Regions from separate parts of the Mesorhizobium sp. WSM4850 genome, predicted to be linked through region 3. Evidence: predicted binding sites of a transcription regulator. Region 3 holds the regulator's gene; each other region holds the start of a gene.

Region 1 (5,022 bases), on a different contig from region 3:
ACCACCGCCAGCACCTCGCCGGCATCCTTCAGGCGGATATGCGCCTCGCGGACCAGCGCACCGCCGATGCCGGTGCCATGGAATGACGGCTCGACCGCCAGAGGCGCCAGCGCCACTGCCGGAAAGCTCTTGCCGCCGTTCTGCACGTAAAGCCGCGAAAACAGAATATGGCCGACCACCTGTCCATCTTCTTCCGCCACCAGTTCGACGACGGCATCGCCGCCGCTGACCAGCGCGTCGACCAGTCCGGCCTCCGCCTGCTGGCCGAATGCGTGTTCCTCGACCAGGCGGATCGCCTCGCGGTCCCGCGGCGTCGCCGCGCGTATCGACATCATGCTCATGAGAATTTCATTCCTTTTTCGAGCTTGGCCCCGCGCAGAAATTCCTGCGCGGCAATGGGCCTTCCGCCCGCACGTTGAACTTCGACCAACCTGATCGCGCCTGACCCGCAGGCGACCGTCAGCCGGTCGTCGAGAATTCCTCCCGGCTCGCCGGCGCCTTGCGAAAGCGTCGAGCGAAGCAGTTTCAGCCGCTCCAAGCGGCCGGCAATTTCGATCTCGCACCATGCGCCGGGAAAGGGCGACAGGCCGCGAATATGATGGTGGACTTCGCCAGCAGGCCGCGTCCAGTCCACGCGCGTCTCCGCTTTATCGATCTTTTTGGCATAGGTCACCCCCTCCGTCGCCTGTGCGGTAAAAGTCAGGGCATCCCGTTCCAGACGAGCCAGCGCTTCCGCCATCAGCGCGGCGCCAATGTGCATCAACCGATCATGCAGTTCGCCGGCCGTCATATCGGGGCCGATGGCGCATTTTTCGGCCATCGCCACCGGGCCGGTGTCCAGGCCCTCTTCCATCCGCATCACCATCATGCCTGTCTCGGTATCGCCGGCCATGATGGCGCGCTGGATAGGGGCGGCGCCGCGCCAGCGTGGCAACAGCGACGCGTGACCATTGAGGCAGCCGAGCCGCGGCGCCTCGAGAATGGGTTTGGGCAACAGCAATCCATAGGCGACGACGACGGCGACATCGGCCCGCAAGGCGCGGAACGCCTGCTGCTCGGTCTCGTTCTTCAGCGACACCGGCGTCCGCACCTCGAGGCCCAGCCGCTCGGCCTCGCGCTGCACCGGCGACGGCGTCAGTTCCAGCCCCCGGCGACCGGCGGCGCGCGGCGGCTGAGTGTAGACGGCTCCAATCTCATGTCCGGCATCCGCGATCGCCCGCAGCGTCGGCACCGAGAATTCGGGCGTACCCATGAAGATGACGCGCAAGGGCATTTTGTTCCGGGTCAGGTCTTCGTCTGGCCGTTAAGTCGGCTCAGTCGAAGTCGCGAACTTTGCGGGTCGGCGACCGAAGTCGCGTTTCCTTTCTGCTTCGATTTCGTTCATGATCTTGGCGAATTCATCGCCAATTGCGTTTTCAGCAGCGAAAGTCGCGCGAATAGCGTCCCATGCCGAAAGACCCGGCTCCAGCCTGGCTTGCCTTTCGGCGACCATGCCTTCGCGCAGAAGAGCTATCGCCTTGCCCGACAGGCTCTGGCCGCTCTTACGCGCCGCCTGCTCGATTTCCCGCTTCAAGGGTTCGGGAATATTTCTGATCAGCATGTCGCTCATCGGCGTCTCCATTTCCTGATCTGGAACAGGGTAGAGGGGCGCTGTCCCGCCAACATCTTCGAAAGGTTCAGCATCAAACTGCGCGAGTATCGCCCTATCCCACTAACTTGCCCGGCGCCTTGCTGCCTGATGGTTTGTCCCTGGCGAGCTTCTTGAACTTCTTCACCACCATGTCGCGCTTCAGCTTCGAGATGTGGTCGATGAACAGAACGCCGTTGAGATGGTCGATTTCGTGCTGCAGGCAAGTCGCCATCAGCCCTTCGGCCTCGATCTCCTGCAGCTTGCCGTCGCGATCGAGATATTTCACCCGCACGGCGGCAGGGCGCTCGACCTCGGCATAGTAATCCGGGATCGACAGGCACCCCTCCTCGTAGACCGAGCGCTGATCGGCGCTCTCAAGAATCTCGGGATTGATGAAGACATGCGGCGCCGGCGGCTCGTCTTCCTTGGCGAGGTCGATCACCAGCATGCGCAGCGGTTCGCCGATCTGGATCGCCGCCAGACCAATGCCCGGCGCATCATACATCGTGTCCAGCATATCGTCGGCCAGTTTGCGCAAGGCGCCGTCGACGCGCTCGACCGGTTTCGAAACCTGGCGCAGGACGGGATCGGGAAGGATGATGAGCGGCTTGATCGACATGGCGTCTCACCTAAGACCTCGCACGAAAAGCGTCAACCGGGGCATTTGCAGCGGCGTTCACGTTTTGATCTGTGTCGTCAGGCCGAATCATCTATGCTGTCCGATATGAACGACCTGACCACCATCCTGTCTGAACCGATCGCCCGGCTCGGCGCCACCACGATCACGCTCGGCCACGCGCTGGCATTCGGCGCGGTCCTGTTCCTGGGCCTGTTCGTGGCGCTCGTCGTCGCGCTCTGGCGCTCGGCCAAGGCGCGTGCGGTGGCTGCCGCGGAAGCCGCCGACCACGCCCGCGACGCCGAGGCGCGGATGGCCGGCATCCTGGCAAGCCAGGCCGAGATGCAGGGCCGCATGGGCGCCATCGCCGAAGTGTTCGGGGCGCGGCAGGCCGAACTCACGCAGTCGATCGGCCAGCGTCTCGACGCGATGACCGGCCGTCTCGGCCAGACCATGACCGAGCAGACGAAATCGACGCATGAAAGCCTCGCCAAACTGCAGGAGCGGCTGGCGGTCATCGATACAGCGCAAGGCAACATCCAGTCGCTCGCCAGCCAGGTCGTGCAACTTCAGGCAATCCTCTCCAACAAGCAGACGCGCGGCGCCTTCGGCCAGTCGCGCATGGAGGCGATCGTCGCCGATGGCCTGCCGCACGGTGCCTACGAATTCCAAGCGACCCTGTCGAACGGCAGCCGGCCTGACTGCCTGGTGAAGATGCCGAATGGCGCGCCCGCACTCGCCATCGACGCCAAGTTTCCGCTGGAAGCCTGGAACGCCATCCGTGCCGCCGAAGGCGTCGATTTGCAGAAGGTCGCGGCACAAGCGTTTCGGCGTGACATCGAGGTGCATGTCCGCGATATTTCCGACAAATACCTGATCCAGGGCGAGACGCAGGACACCGCCTTCATGTTCGTGCCGTCGGAATCGGTATTCGCCGAGATCCACGAGAATTTCGAGGGGATTGTCCACAAGGCGCACCGCGCCCGCATCGTCATCGTCTCGCCGTCGCTGCTGATGCTGTCGATCCAGGTCATCCAGGCGATTCTCAAGGACGCCCGCATGCGCGAGCAGGCGCATCTGATCCAGGGCGAAGTCATCCGGCTGATGGAGGATGTCTCGCGCCTCGACGAGCGGGTGCGCAAGCTGCAGAGCCATTTCGGCCAGTCGGCCAAGGATATCGACGATATTCTCGTCTCGACGTCGAAGGTGACCAAGCGCGGCCAAAAGATCGAGGCGCTGGAGTTCGGCGCGCAGCCGACGGAGGGCGACGCCGGATCGGCGGCCAGTGCGAAGACCGAAGCGGGTGCGCGCGTCGCCGACTCCAAGACCGGCCAGCTGAGGCTAAGGGTGGTCGAAGGCGACGACTGAGAGGCTACTGCTCCTCGACGATCATCGTGCCTTCGAACTCCGGCAGCCAAGGCAGCGCCGAGCGGTGCCAGATCTGTTTTCTCGGGATCAGTTGTTCGCGCTGCCGCGCCGTGCCGACCCTGATGCCGTAGACTTTCGGCCCGTCGCCAACCGACGTGGCATAGAGGTGCGTACCGCATTCGCCGCAAAAGGCCTGGGCGCGCCTGGCGCCGCTCGCTGCGGTCTTGATGTAGATCTTCGGCGTGCCCTTGGTGATCCGGTAGTGCTCCTCCGGCGCCGGCACGGTCACCCGAAACGCTGTTCCGGTCAGCTGCTGGCAATCGATGCAGTGACAAATACTGGTGTTGTCCGGATCGACCTCCGCCTCGTAAGTGATGGCGCCGCAATGGCACCCGCCGTCGATTTTCATCTTCGCTCCTCCCTTCAGCCGAGCCTCGACGCGTTGGAGCTTAACGGCGCACCGGCCGAAGCTCCACCGGCAATCACAACGCGCGAAGCATCCTGTGGTTCAAGACTGCGGCGCCGACGCCTGTTCGATGATTTCATCAGTCCAGACCTTGAAACCGGCCAGCATACCCGGCCCGAAGATATGGGTCAGCGGCACATCGGCTGCGTCGCGGCCGGAGGCGATCAGGATGCGGCCGATGCGCGGCGCATTGTTGCGCGGATCGAAGGCATGCCAGCGGCCGCCGAGGTAGACCTCCATCCAGGCAGCGAAATCCATGTCCGACCACGGTTTCGGCAAGCCGATGTCGCTGATGTATCCGGTGCAATAGCGTGTCGGGATATTCAAGGCGCGGCAGAAGGCGACGGCGAGATGGGCAAAGTCGCGGCAAACGCCGCTTTGCTCACGATAGGCCTCTGCTGCCGTGCGCGTCGGCCGCGCGTTGCCGTAGTTGAAGATGATGTGGTTGTGGACGAAATCGCAGACCGCCTGCACGCGTGGAATACCGAGCGGTGAGTGGCCGAACAGCCGCCACGCCTCGTTCGCCAGCACGTCGCTCTCGCAATAGCGGCTCGGCAGCAGGAACAGCAGCGTCTCCGACGGCAGGTCGCGCACCTCGTGCTGCCACGCCAGCAGATCGCCCATCTCAAAACTTCCGGGATCGCGGATCACCGCGTCCGTGCCGAAGGTGAAGCGACCGGGAGGGGCGACAAGGCGGTTGCACCAATTGCCGAAACTGTCGCGGTAGCTCTCGATCGGCACCGGTGGGTTCGAAGTCAGGAAATCCGGCCGCTCGAGATCGGACGCGCGGGAATAGTGAACGTTGAGCATCGCGATCAGCGGCGTTTCCTGCGGAAAGTCGAAGCTCATCTCGCAGCCGATATGGATTCGCATTATCGTCCTGACCGTCCTGCCGGATCACCACCCGGCGAAGGCACGGGCCGTTGCTGCAGCGCAAAAAAG
Region 2 (5,022 bases), on a different contig from region 3:
GGACCGCCGGCCTTTTCTAGATTGCCAGCCGGTTGGAAGCCGCCGGCAGCCGAGCCGTCAGCAGCGTTGTTTCGGAACGATGTTGCGCGGGAGACGGCTTTGTTCGGCGTCCTGTGAGACACGGCCGGAAGGGAACCGCTCGAGGATTGCGCAAGCGCGTCCCGCCGTTTTCGGCTATTGTGGCAGCGCCGGGGAAGGGTCGGGCGCGATGCGACATCGTCCAGAAACATTGCCGATGCTAATGCGCCGATGCCGGGGACCCGGTGGCGGGGCGACCGCCTGATCTCAACCCATTCCCATGACGGGAAAAGGCAAATCGGGGCACACAATGCAAAAGGTAGCACGAAACTTCTTCACGCTGGCCGTTGTCTACGCACTGGTCGGAATGGCGCTCGGCCTGCAGATGGCGATCAGCAAAGATCATGCGCAGATGCCAACCCACGCCCACATCATGGTGGCCGGATGGCTGATGTCGGCGGTGTTCGCCTTCTTCTACCATCTGTTTCCGGCAGTCGCGGAAAAGACGCTTGCCACCGTGCATTTCTGGTTGACGGCAATCAGTGGCACCGGCCTATTGATCGGCCTTTACATCATGCTTGCCGGCAACCCGGCGATCGAGCCGCTGGTGGCAACATCCTCGATGGGCTTTTACGCGGGGCTGCTGCTGTTCGCCTATATCGCGCTGCCGGTGGCGTGGAAGGCAGAGCGGCATGCTGAGACGCAAAAGGCCTGAGTCCAAAGGTCTAGGCCCCAAAAAGCCTGGAGTTGTTGTGCTGTTACGGCACAGCGGGCGACGCTTGTTCAAAAAATATCCACGCTGTTAAGGCTTCATTAAGCTTTACGGGCGTTTACTATGCGCATCCAGTGATCTGGATTCTTACCGAGTGGTTGGAGCCACTTTGTTTGACGCCTCCCTGTTAAACTCCTGAGAGCCGCCTTATCCGCGGCTCTTTTTTTTCGGCGATCCGGATTGCCGGTCGCCCGTGCCGCTGCGCCGCCGTTAACCGTTTGTTAAACATGTGCTTGCCTTCACCGGCGGCGAAGCGCATTTTCAAGCCTCGGTCATATAGGGTGCAGGCGTGACGGCGATGACGCCGATTCGGCCGGCTGTAAGGCAAGTGCAGGGCGTATCGATGAACGATCCTTCGATGGGAAGCGCGAAAACCATCAAGCTGGCGGAGCGCCGGGTTTTCTCCCAATCCTTCAAGCCGCTCTACCAGGAAGGCATGGGCCTGGTCGAGCAGGCGGCCGAATATCTGGACGGCAAGGGCCGGGCCGAGGCGAAGAAACTGTCCAGGCTGGCGGCGACGCTCTATGCGGCCGAGTCGATGCGACTGACCACGAGGCTGATGCAGGTCGCCTCATGGCTGCTTCTGCAGCGCGCCGCGAATTCCGGCGAGATGACTCGCGATCAGGTTGCTTCCGAAAAATCCAAGGTGCGTCTCGATACCGCTTCCGCCAACAACGATGCCGCAGGCTGGGTCGAGCTGCCCAAGGATTTTCTTGACCTCATCGACCGCTCGCTGCGCCTGCAGGCGCTGGTGCGTCGCATGGACGAGGAAATCTACGGCGGCGCCGTGGCCGAGGCCGCTCCATCCGGCCGCCGCATCAATCCGGTTTCCGATCAGATCACGCTGCTCAACACGGCTTTCGCCCGCGGCTGAGAGACTGCTCGATAATTCTCCGCTAAACGCCAGGAGCGTCCTTTTGTGGGCCAATCCTCAAATCGTGTTTGGGCCGAAATGGGGCCGCAAGCCGCCGGGCTGGTTTCGAGCATAATTGCGCAAACGCGCCATTTACGCGCTCACTAGTCCCCATACTGCCCAGTGGCAGCCTAGACAGGCACTAGATCTTGCATTGCCCGGTAGGATAGCCAAACCTTGTGCCCGAGTAGCGCGACCGGTCATCCGTTGAAGGCAAGATCAATAACGAAGTCCGGATAGACTCGTCGCAGGATGCGATCGACGCGATCAAAGCATTGCCGAGGCGACGAGCACGGGTAGAATTGACGCGGACAGCATCGAACATCTGCGGCGCTGTTTCAAACCTCTGGTCCAGCCCGCATAAGGGGGTGCAATGACCGAGCATCGAATCTATTCCATGAGCTTTGCCAGCGTCTATCCGCACTATGTCGCCAAAGCGGAAAAGAAAGGACGCACCAAAGCCGAGGTTGATGAGATCATCCGCTGGCTGACGGGCTACACCCAGAAGCGGCTGGACGCCCAGCTGGGGAAGAAAACCAGCCTGAAGGATTTCTTTGATCAGGCGCCTCAACTGAATCCTTCTCGGAATTTGATCACGGGGGTGATCTGTGGTGTCCGGGTGGAAGACATCGAAGACCCGCTGATGAAGGAAACCCGCTACCTCGACAAGCTGATCGATGAGCTTGCCAGGGGCAAGGCGATGGAGAAGATCTTGCGGAAATGACGCGATCGCACGATCGCATCGACCGCGATCCGTTTCAGATCGGATACCTGAAGAACGCCGTTGGCGAGGGTAGCGACGGCATCGACAATGATGGACACAGCGAATTCGACATCGACACAGGGCGGCTTCGGCCGGCCCGTTTGATGGCAACGGATGACGTTCAGGGCTCTGTAGCACGGCGGCGACGAGCCCGACACGATGTCGCAGGCGAATCCACGCGACGGGCACCAAGGGCCGTCCCGACTCTATGTTCCCTTCACGATCCTCGGCTTAATTGGTCGGCGGGATTGAGCCGCACTCTCAAGGCCCAAGGCCAGCCGCTTCTCGTCTTCGATGGCGCGATCGACTGCCTCGATTTCCTCTTGGAGCTCCTTTAGCTTGGCTCCGTAGCTGGAGCCGTCGCTGTCCCCGATCTGAAAGCCGCTTGCCCGCATTGCGTCGCGGGTATGGTGCACGTTACGGACTCCTTCGCGTCGAGTCGCGACCAGGATTTCCCTGAACTCTTCAAGACGTTCAACGTGATTGCGAGGCATTGCGTTCTCCTATTTCGTCGTCATCGGCGCTGACGGCGATTCAGCACGGTTACAGCTTACGGCCCAGAAGGTTTAGGCGACTCTAAGAGATACGCTCGACAAAACATGAATGCGAAAGCTCAAATTTGACCGTCTTGCAGTAAAGTGGAGCGCGGGAAATTGGCTTGGGACCCGACCGATCACCGACAGGTGCCAAACTCTTCGGCCGAGCGCGTCTGCTGCTCGGCGCTAGCTGGTTCTGCCCTCTTCCTGCACCCAGCCCTGACCGCTCGTGATGATAAGCATCTGGCCTGCCGGGCCAGACTGTCCGCGCGGCGGCCAGTGGATACGGCATCGCCTACGTCCCGGAGAACATCGTCGAGCAGCACATCGCACGTGGCAAGCTGGTTCAGCTTCTGGACGATTGGTCGCCGTTTTTTGAAGGCTATTTCCTCTACTATCCGAGCCGTCGTCAAAATCTTCCCGCGTTCAAAGTCATCGTCGATGCGCTACGACATCGGAATTGAAGCGAGGGGATCTAAACCGCGCGATTGGCTCACGCCCTATTAGGACGCAGCAGAACCTGTTTCTGGTTTGTTCACATTTCGCTGGCATCGCTGTCCGCCACGGGTAGACTTGGCGGATGGGGGAAACGATTCGCATCATCGGCATCGATCCGGGGCTGAGGCGCACCGGCTGGGGCATCGTCGAAAGCCTCGGCAACTCGCTGCGCTTCGTCGCCTCCGGCACCGTGCGTTCAGACGACAAGGCGGCGCTGGCGACACGGCTTTGCCAGTTGCATGACGGGCTTGCCGAGATCCTGCACGCCGCCATGCCGCACGAGGCGGCGGTCGAGCAGACATTCGTCAACAAGGATGCGGCCGCGACCCTGAAGCTCGGCCAGGCGCGCGGCATCGCCATGCTGGTGCCGGCGCTGGCCGGCCTGGTCGTTGCCGAATATGCGCCCAACGCCGTCAAGAAGGCGGTGATCGGCGTCGGCCATGGCGACAAGAAGCAGATCCACATGATGGTCAAGGTGCTGATGCCGAAGGCGACGTTCGACACCGACGATGCCGCCGACGCGCTGGCCATTGCCATCTGCCACGCGCATCATCGGCAGAGTGTTGTCTACAGGTTGGCGGCGCTGGCATGAAGGACCACACATGATCGGCAAGCTAAAAGGCACGCTGGACGAGATCGACGAGGATTTCTGCATCATCGATGTGCACGGCGTCGGCTATGTCGCCCACTGCTCGGCGCGCACGCTGGCCGCCTTGCCGGCCCCCGGCGAGGCGGTGGTGCTGTTCATCGAGACCTATGTCCGCGAAGACATGTTGAGGCTGTACGGTTTCCAGTCGGTTCTGGAGCGCCAATGGTTCCGGCTGCTGATGAGCAATGTGCAGGGCGTCGGCGCCAAGGTGGCGCTGGCTATTCTCTCGACGCTGGCGCCGGCCGATCTCGCCAATGCCATCGCGCTGCGTGATATTGCCATGGTCAGCCGCGCGCCCGGCGTCGGCAAGAAGGTGGCCGAGCGCATCGTCACCGAACTGAAGAACAAGGCGCCGGCCTTTGCAGGCGCTGCGTCCGGCACCATCGGCCTGAAGCAGGAGCTTGGCGAAGGCGTCGCGCCGGCGCCGATCACCGACGCCGTCTCGGCGCTGGTCAATCTCGGCTATTCGCGCGATACCGCCGCCAATGCGGTGGCGGCGGCGCTGAAAAGCGCCGGTGAGGACGCGGATGCGTCGAAGCTGATCCGCTTCGGGCTGAAGGAACTGGCGCGGTGAAATGGTTGCTGGAAAAATAAAATTCCGACTACTATGTAATTGGTAAGAATTTTCTCCAGGAGTAAGAATATGGGTGCGTATGCCAGTCTGACCTCCAAGGGGCAGCTCACGATTCCGAAGGACGTCCGGGACGCCTTGTCACTCAAGACAGGCGATACGATTGCCTGGACGGTCATGGATGGTGTTCTGATCGGAACGCCGCGCAATCTCGGATTTGCCGACCTCGCCGGATTCTTGGGAGATCCGCCTGGCGGTCCTGCTACGCTGGAGGAGATCGACGCCGCAGTGCGGGATGCGGT
Region 3 (5,022 bases):
GGCAGCCGGCCTGGAACTCGACCGGGGCGTCGCCTTCCTGCTGGTGCCGGTTTTCCTGGCATGCGGGGTGATCGTCTATTTTTCGCTTGCCGTCGAACCGGACTTTGCCCAGCCCATCGCCGTCGTGGTCCTTACGGCATTGTGTGCGGCCGTCACGCGCTCACGCCGCAAAACGCACCTGTGCTTCATGGCAGCGTTGCTGTGCGCGCTTGGTGTGCTCGCCGCCAAGGTTGAAACCTGGCGCGCCGGAACGAAGATGCTCGGTTCGGAAATCCAGACCCGGCTGACCGGCCGTGTCGTCAGGCTCGACCAGATGGCGAACGGCCGGATCAGGCTGACCATCGATGTGATGTCGACCGCCCGGCCGACACTGCGTTATGCACCCGAACGTGTCAGGGTGTCGGCACGCAAGATTCCCGCTGAGATGACCGCAGGCTCGGTGGCAACCGGCTATGTGAGGCTTCTGCCTCCGACTGGCCCGGTCAGACCGGACAGCTTTGACTTTTCCTTTGACAGCTATTTCGCCGGTATCGGTGCCAGTGGCTTTTTCCTCGGCAGTCCAAAGATCGTCGTCTCCGAAGATGCACCGTTAACCGCACGCCTTTCTTCGTCGATCGAGAAGGCGCGCGAATCCATCGCCGACCATATCAGGGACAGCATCGGTGGTGCCGAGGGGGAGATTGCCGCTGCGCTGATCGTCGGCGTGCGTGCCGGCATCCCCGAAGAGATAAACGAATCGATGCGGCGCACCGGCATCTACCACATCATCTCCATTTCCGGCCTGCATATGGCGCTTGTCGCCGGCACCGTCATGGGATTGCTGCGCGGCGCCTTTGCGCTGTTTCCCGACTTTTCGTCGCGCCGGCCGGTCAAAAAATATGCGGCTGCTGCCGCACTCGTCTCCATCGCTGCCTATCTGATCTTTTCCGGTATCGTGGTCGCGGCTGAACGCAGCTTCATCATGCTGGCGGTAATGCTTGTCGCCGTGCTGTTCGACCGGGCGGCACTCACCATGCGCAACCTGGCGATTTCGGCCATCGCCGTTATCGTCGTGTCGCCGCACGAGGTGGTCGGCGCAAGCTTCCAGATGTCGTTCGCCGCGACTGCGGCTCTCGTGGGCGCCTATGCCGGTTGGTCCGACTATCGTGCCGACAAGGCCAAGGCGCCGCGACAGCGACGGTCACCGGTCGCTTTCGTCACGCGCAAGCTCGTCGCCGGGGCAGGCACCATCGCAATGACCTCCATCATTGCCGGCAGCGCCACCGCGCTCTTCGCCATCTGGCACTTCCAGCGCGTCTCGCCGCTCAGCCTGTTCGCCAATCTGGCCGTCATGCCGATCGTCACGATCGTCATGTTCCTGGCGGTCCTCAGCGCCTTGGCAATGCCTTTCGGCCTCGACGGCCCTTTCCTCTACATGATGGGCAAGGGCCTGACGGCGATGATTGCAATTTCGGGATGGATCTCGGAGCGTTCGCCCGTCGATGCAGTCGGCCTGATTTCGTTGCAATCGGTTCTGCTGGTGACGGTCGCCTTAGTCATCGCCACGATGGCGACGACATGGCTGCGGCTTGCGGCACTTCCCTTTGCGCTCGCCGGCCTGCTGACGATTTCCGAGACGCGCATCCCCGACGTGCTGATCTCGGAGGATGCGCATCTGGTGGCGCTGCCGATCGGCGGCGGCGAACTTGCCGTCAACCGGATGCGTTCGAACGAATTCACCACCGACAACTGGAAACATGCGCTGGTTTCAACAACGATCGTCGAGCCGGAGACATTCGAAAAAGGAGATGTGCGGTTCGACATCGCCGATCCGGCCGACCTGCCGCCGGGAGCGCCTTTCACCTGCACTGCCGGCCTGTGCCTGGCCCGGCATCCGTCCGGCGCGCTCATCGCGCTCGCCGACAACCGCAAAACCGCGCGGCCGGCCTGTGCCTTTGCGGATTTGATCGTCATCGACGATGCCACAGCCTATTACAAACCCTGCCGCAACCCGCTGGTTCTCGTCGTCACCAAACGGCAGCTCGCTCGCATGGGCAGTGCCGCCGTCTTCTTCGATCCGCTATCGGCGACAACGCGCGCAGAAATCCGTTTTGCCGTCAGACAGCCATATAGGCCCTGGCATGAGCAGCGGCGATTTTCGCGCGAGGCGAGGGGCCTGCCGCCATACCGCAGGGCCGAGAAACCCAGGAAGCCCGCCGTTCAGTAACGCCGGATCAATCCGACGAGCTTGCCCTGCACCTTGACCCGGTCCGGCCCGAAGATGCGCGTCTCGTAGGCCGGATTGGCGGCTTCCAGTGCGATAGAGGCACCTTTGCGGCGAAATCGCTTCAGCGTCGCTTCCTCCTCGTCGACCAGAGCGACAATGATCTCGCCAGGCTGGGCGGTGTCGGCGTTGCGGATGATGACCGTGTCGCCGTCGAAGATGCCGGCCTCGATCATCGAATCACCCTTGACCTCCAGCGCGTAGTGCGTGCCGCCGGTGATCATGTCCGGTGGCACCGAGATCGAATGCGTCTGGTGCTGGATGGCGTCGATCGGCACACCGGCAGCGATGCGGCCCATCACCGGTATGGAGACGGTGGCAACGACGTCGTCGTCATTGCCGGCAGCACGCATGCGCGAAGGCGCTGGCTTGATCTGGCGTCCGAGGCCGCCCTGGCCAAGGGAGCCTTGAATGACGCTCGGCGAGAATTTGCGCGCCGCATTGAGGCCCGGCGCGATCGAATCGGGCAGGCGCAGCACCTCCAGCGCGCGGGCGCGGTTGGGCAGGCGGCGAATGAAACCGCGTTCCTCCAGCGCCGTGATCAGCCGGTGGATCCCCGATTTGGAGGCGAGGTCGAGCGCTTCCTTCATCTCGTCGAACGAGGGCGGAATGCCGCTTTCCTTCAGCCGTTCGTGGATGAACATCAGCAGTTCATGTTGTTTGCGTGTCAGCATCGCGACCCCCAACAGAATCAGAAAAACAAACCCAGAACAAACACTATCTGTTCCAGTTGTGTTCCGCAACCATTTAAAGTTTAATGAATGTGTTGACGTTTTGTTCAGCGTAGCATCAGCACGCTGCAGGCGGCGCCCGCTGCGGCTGCGGGAGCGAATGGCTCGCGCACGACCAGTCCGTTGGCGTCGGCCAGCATTCTGAGCATCGAGGAATCCTGGATACTGAACGGCGTTGCCTCAAGCGTGCCAGCTTCTTCCTTCACCACCGCGCGTACATAGTCCTGCCTGAGATCGTTAGCCGGCATGGCGGCGCCGAGCCGCGCCTGACGCATGTCCTGGCGGAAGGCGCGGCCGCCGAGCCGCGCCAGCAGCGGCTTCAGAAAGAGCTGCGTGCAGACCAGGCTGGCCACCGGATTGCCAGGCAGGCCGATGCAGCGGATGGCGCCCAGCCGCCCGAACATCAGTGGCTTGCCGGGCCGCATGGCGATTTTCCAGAAATCGAGCGCCATGCCTTCGCCGGTCAGCACGTCATGGACGAGGTCATGGTCGCCGACCGAGGCGCCGCCCAGCGTGACGATGACGTCCGCGCCTGCGGCGACGGCTTTTGTCACCAGCGCGGCGATCGCGTCCTTGCGGTCGGCGGCGATGCCGAGATCGAGGGCGCTGGCGCCGACCGAGCGGGCCGCGGCGGCGACGCCATAGGCATTGGAGGAGATGATCTGGCCGGGGCCAAGGTCGCTGCCCGGCGGCAGCAATTCGTCGCCGGTGGCGATGATGGCGACCAGCGGCCGTTTCACCACGCGGACCTGCTGGTGGTTGGCCGACGCCGCCAGCGACAATGCCGCCGGATCAAACAGGCGGCCTTTCTCCAGCAGCATGTCGCCCTGCGAGAAATCGAGCCCGAGGCGGCGGATGTTGCGGCCTTCAACCGTCGGCGCGGTCACTTCGACCATGCCGCCGCCGAGGTCGCGGACATTCTCCTGGATGACGATGGTGTCGGCGCCTCCGGGAAGCGGCGCGCCGGTGAAGATGCGCACGGCCTGCGCCGGGCCGACTGTCCCGGCAAAGCCGCGTCCGGCCGGCGCCATGCCGATCACCGAAAGTCTCGCGGGCACGGAGGCGACATCGTCGGCCCGCACGGCATAGCCGTCCATGGCCGACGCGTTGAATGGCGGCTGGGTGCGGAGCGCGATGAGCGGCTCCGCCAGCACGCGGTCGGCGGCATCCATCAGGGCGACGCTTTCAGCCTGCAAGGGCGCAGCATCCGCAAGCAGGTGCTCGAGCGCCTCGGCGACCGCAAGCAGCGCCATTATTGGCCTGCCCCCTGGGCATCCGCCTTGTAGTCGCCGGATTTGCCGCCGGTCTTTTCCACCAGCCTGATGCCGGAGATGGCCATGCCGCGATCGACCGCCTTGGCCATATCATAGATGGTCAGGCAGGCGACCGAGACGGCGGTCAGCGCTTCCATCTCGACGCCGGTCTTGCCGGTGACGCGGGCCAGCGCCGTGACCTTCAGGCCGGGCAGCTTCGCGTCAGGTTCGATGTCTACCGATATCTTGGTCAACAGCAGCGGATGGCAGAGCGGGATCAGCTCATGCGTCCTCTTGGCCGCCATGATGCCGGCGATGCGCGCCGTACCCAGCACGTCGCCCTTCCTGGCATCGCCGTCGAGAATCATTTTCAGCGTTTCGGGCCGCATCGAGACAAGACCTTCGGCGATTGCCGTGCGGGTCGTCTCCGCCTTGTCGCCGACATCGACCATATTGGCTTCGCCTTCTGCGCCAAGATGGGTGAGGGCGGCCGACATCGTCAGGTCACCCTGGAGCGACGTGCGTCCGTTTGGACGCACAAACTACACTCTGACGCTTTGTATCTATGCATCATGCTCTCCGAACATCGATTCCGATTTTCGGGCAGATGCATTGGCGGGCGCGTTGCCCGTCAAAAGCAGGTGCGTCGCAGTGGCCACGTCCAGTTGCCGCATCAGGCTCTCGCCGACGAGGAAAGTGCCAATGTCGCTCCGTTCCAGCCTGCGGCAGTCCTGGTGCGAGAAAATACCGCTCTCGCTGACCAGCAGCCGGTCGG

The links. Region 3 encodes LexA, which represses DNA repair genes until DNA is damaged. Its sites were predicted from a motif close to TGTTCNNNNTGTGTTCNG; they were not measured.
Region 1: the regulator LexA is predicted to act here: its motif matches at 2,304-2,321, upstream of AC0L2Z_RS04220 (DNA recombination protein RmuC).
Region 2: the regulator LexA is predicted to act here: its motif matches at 3,524-3,541, upstream of ruvC (crossover junction endodeoxyribonuclease RuvC).

Annotation. Positions count from the first base shown of each region.
Region 1 covers NZ_JBVVPV010000002.1:253,613-258,634, reverse strand. The annotation lists gene AC0L2Z_RS04240 (GNAT family N-acetyltransferase) at 1-341, opposite strand, end outside; gene fmt (methionyl-tRNA formyltransferase) at 338-1,273, opposite strand; gene AC0L2Z_RS04230 (hypothetical protein) at 1,304-1,609, opposite strand; gene def (peptide deformylase) at 1,704-2,249, opposite strand; gene AC0L2Z_RS04220 (DNA recombination protein RmuC) at 2,355-3,614, shown strand; gene AC0L2Z_RS04215 (GFA family protein) at 3,619-4,023, opposite strand; gene AC0L2Z_RS04210 (transglutaminase-like domain-containing protein) at 4,123-4,953, opposite strand.
Region 2 covers NZ_JBVVPV010000013.1:58,551-63,572, reverse strand. The annotation lists gene AC0L2Z_RS15145 (sulfite exporter TauE/SafE family protein) at 1-20, shown strand, start outside; gene AC0L2Z_RS15140 (hypothetical protein) at 329-733, shown strand; gene rcdA (protease adaptor protein RcdA) at 1,134-1,664, shown strand; gene AC0L2Z_RS15130 (DUF2200 domain-containing protein) at 2,077-2,427, shown strand; gene AC0L2Z_RS15125 (hypothetical protein) at 2,673-2,960, opposite strand; partial or broken gene AC0L2Z_RS15120 (LysR substrate-binding domain-containing protein) at 3,266-3,466, shown strand; gene ruvC (crossover junction endodeoxyribonuclease RuvC) at 3,583-4,092, shown strand; gene ruvA (Holliday junction branch migration protein RuvA) at 4,103-4,723, shown strand; gene AC0L2Z_RS15105 (AbrB/MazE/SpoVT family DNA-binding domain-containing protein) at 4,793-5,022, shown strand, end outside.
Region 3 covers NZ_JBVVPV010000032.1:68,851-73,872, reverse strand. The annotation lists gene AC0L2Z_RS24880 (ComEC/Rec2 family competence protein) at 1-2,206, shown strand, start outside; gene lexA (transcriptional repressor LexA) at 2,200-2,937, opposite strand; gene AC0L2Z_RS24870 (molybdopterin molybdotransferase MoeA) at 3,042-4,247, opposite strand; gene moaC (cyclic pyranopterin monophosphate synthase MoaC) at 4,247-4,744, opposite strand; gene trpC (indole-3-glycerol phosphate synthase TrpC) at 4,811-5,022, opposite strand, start outside.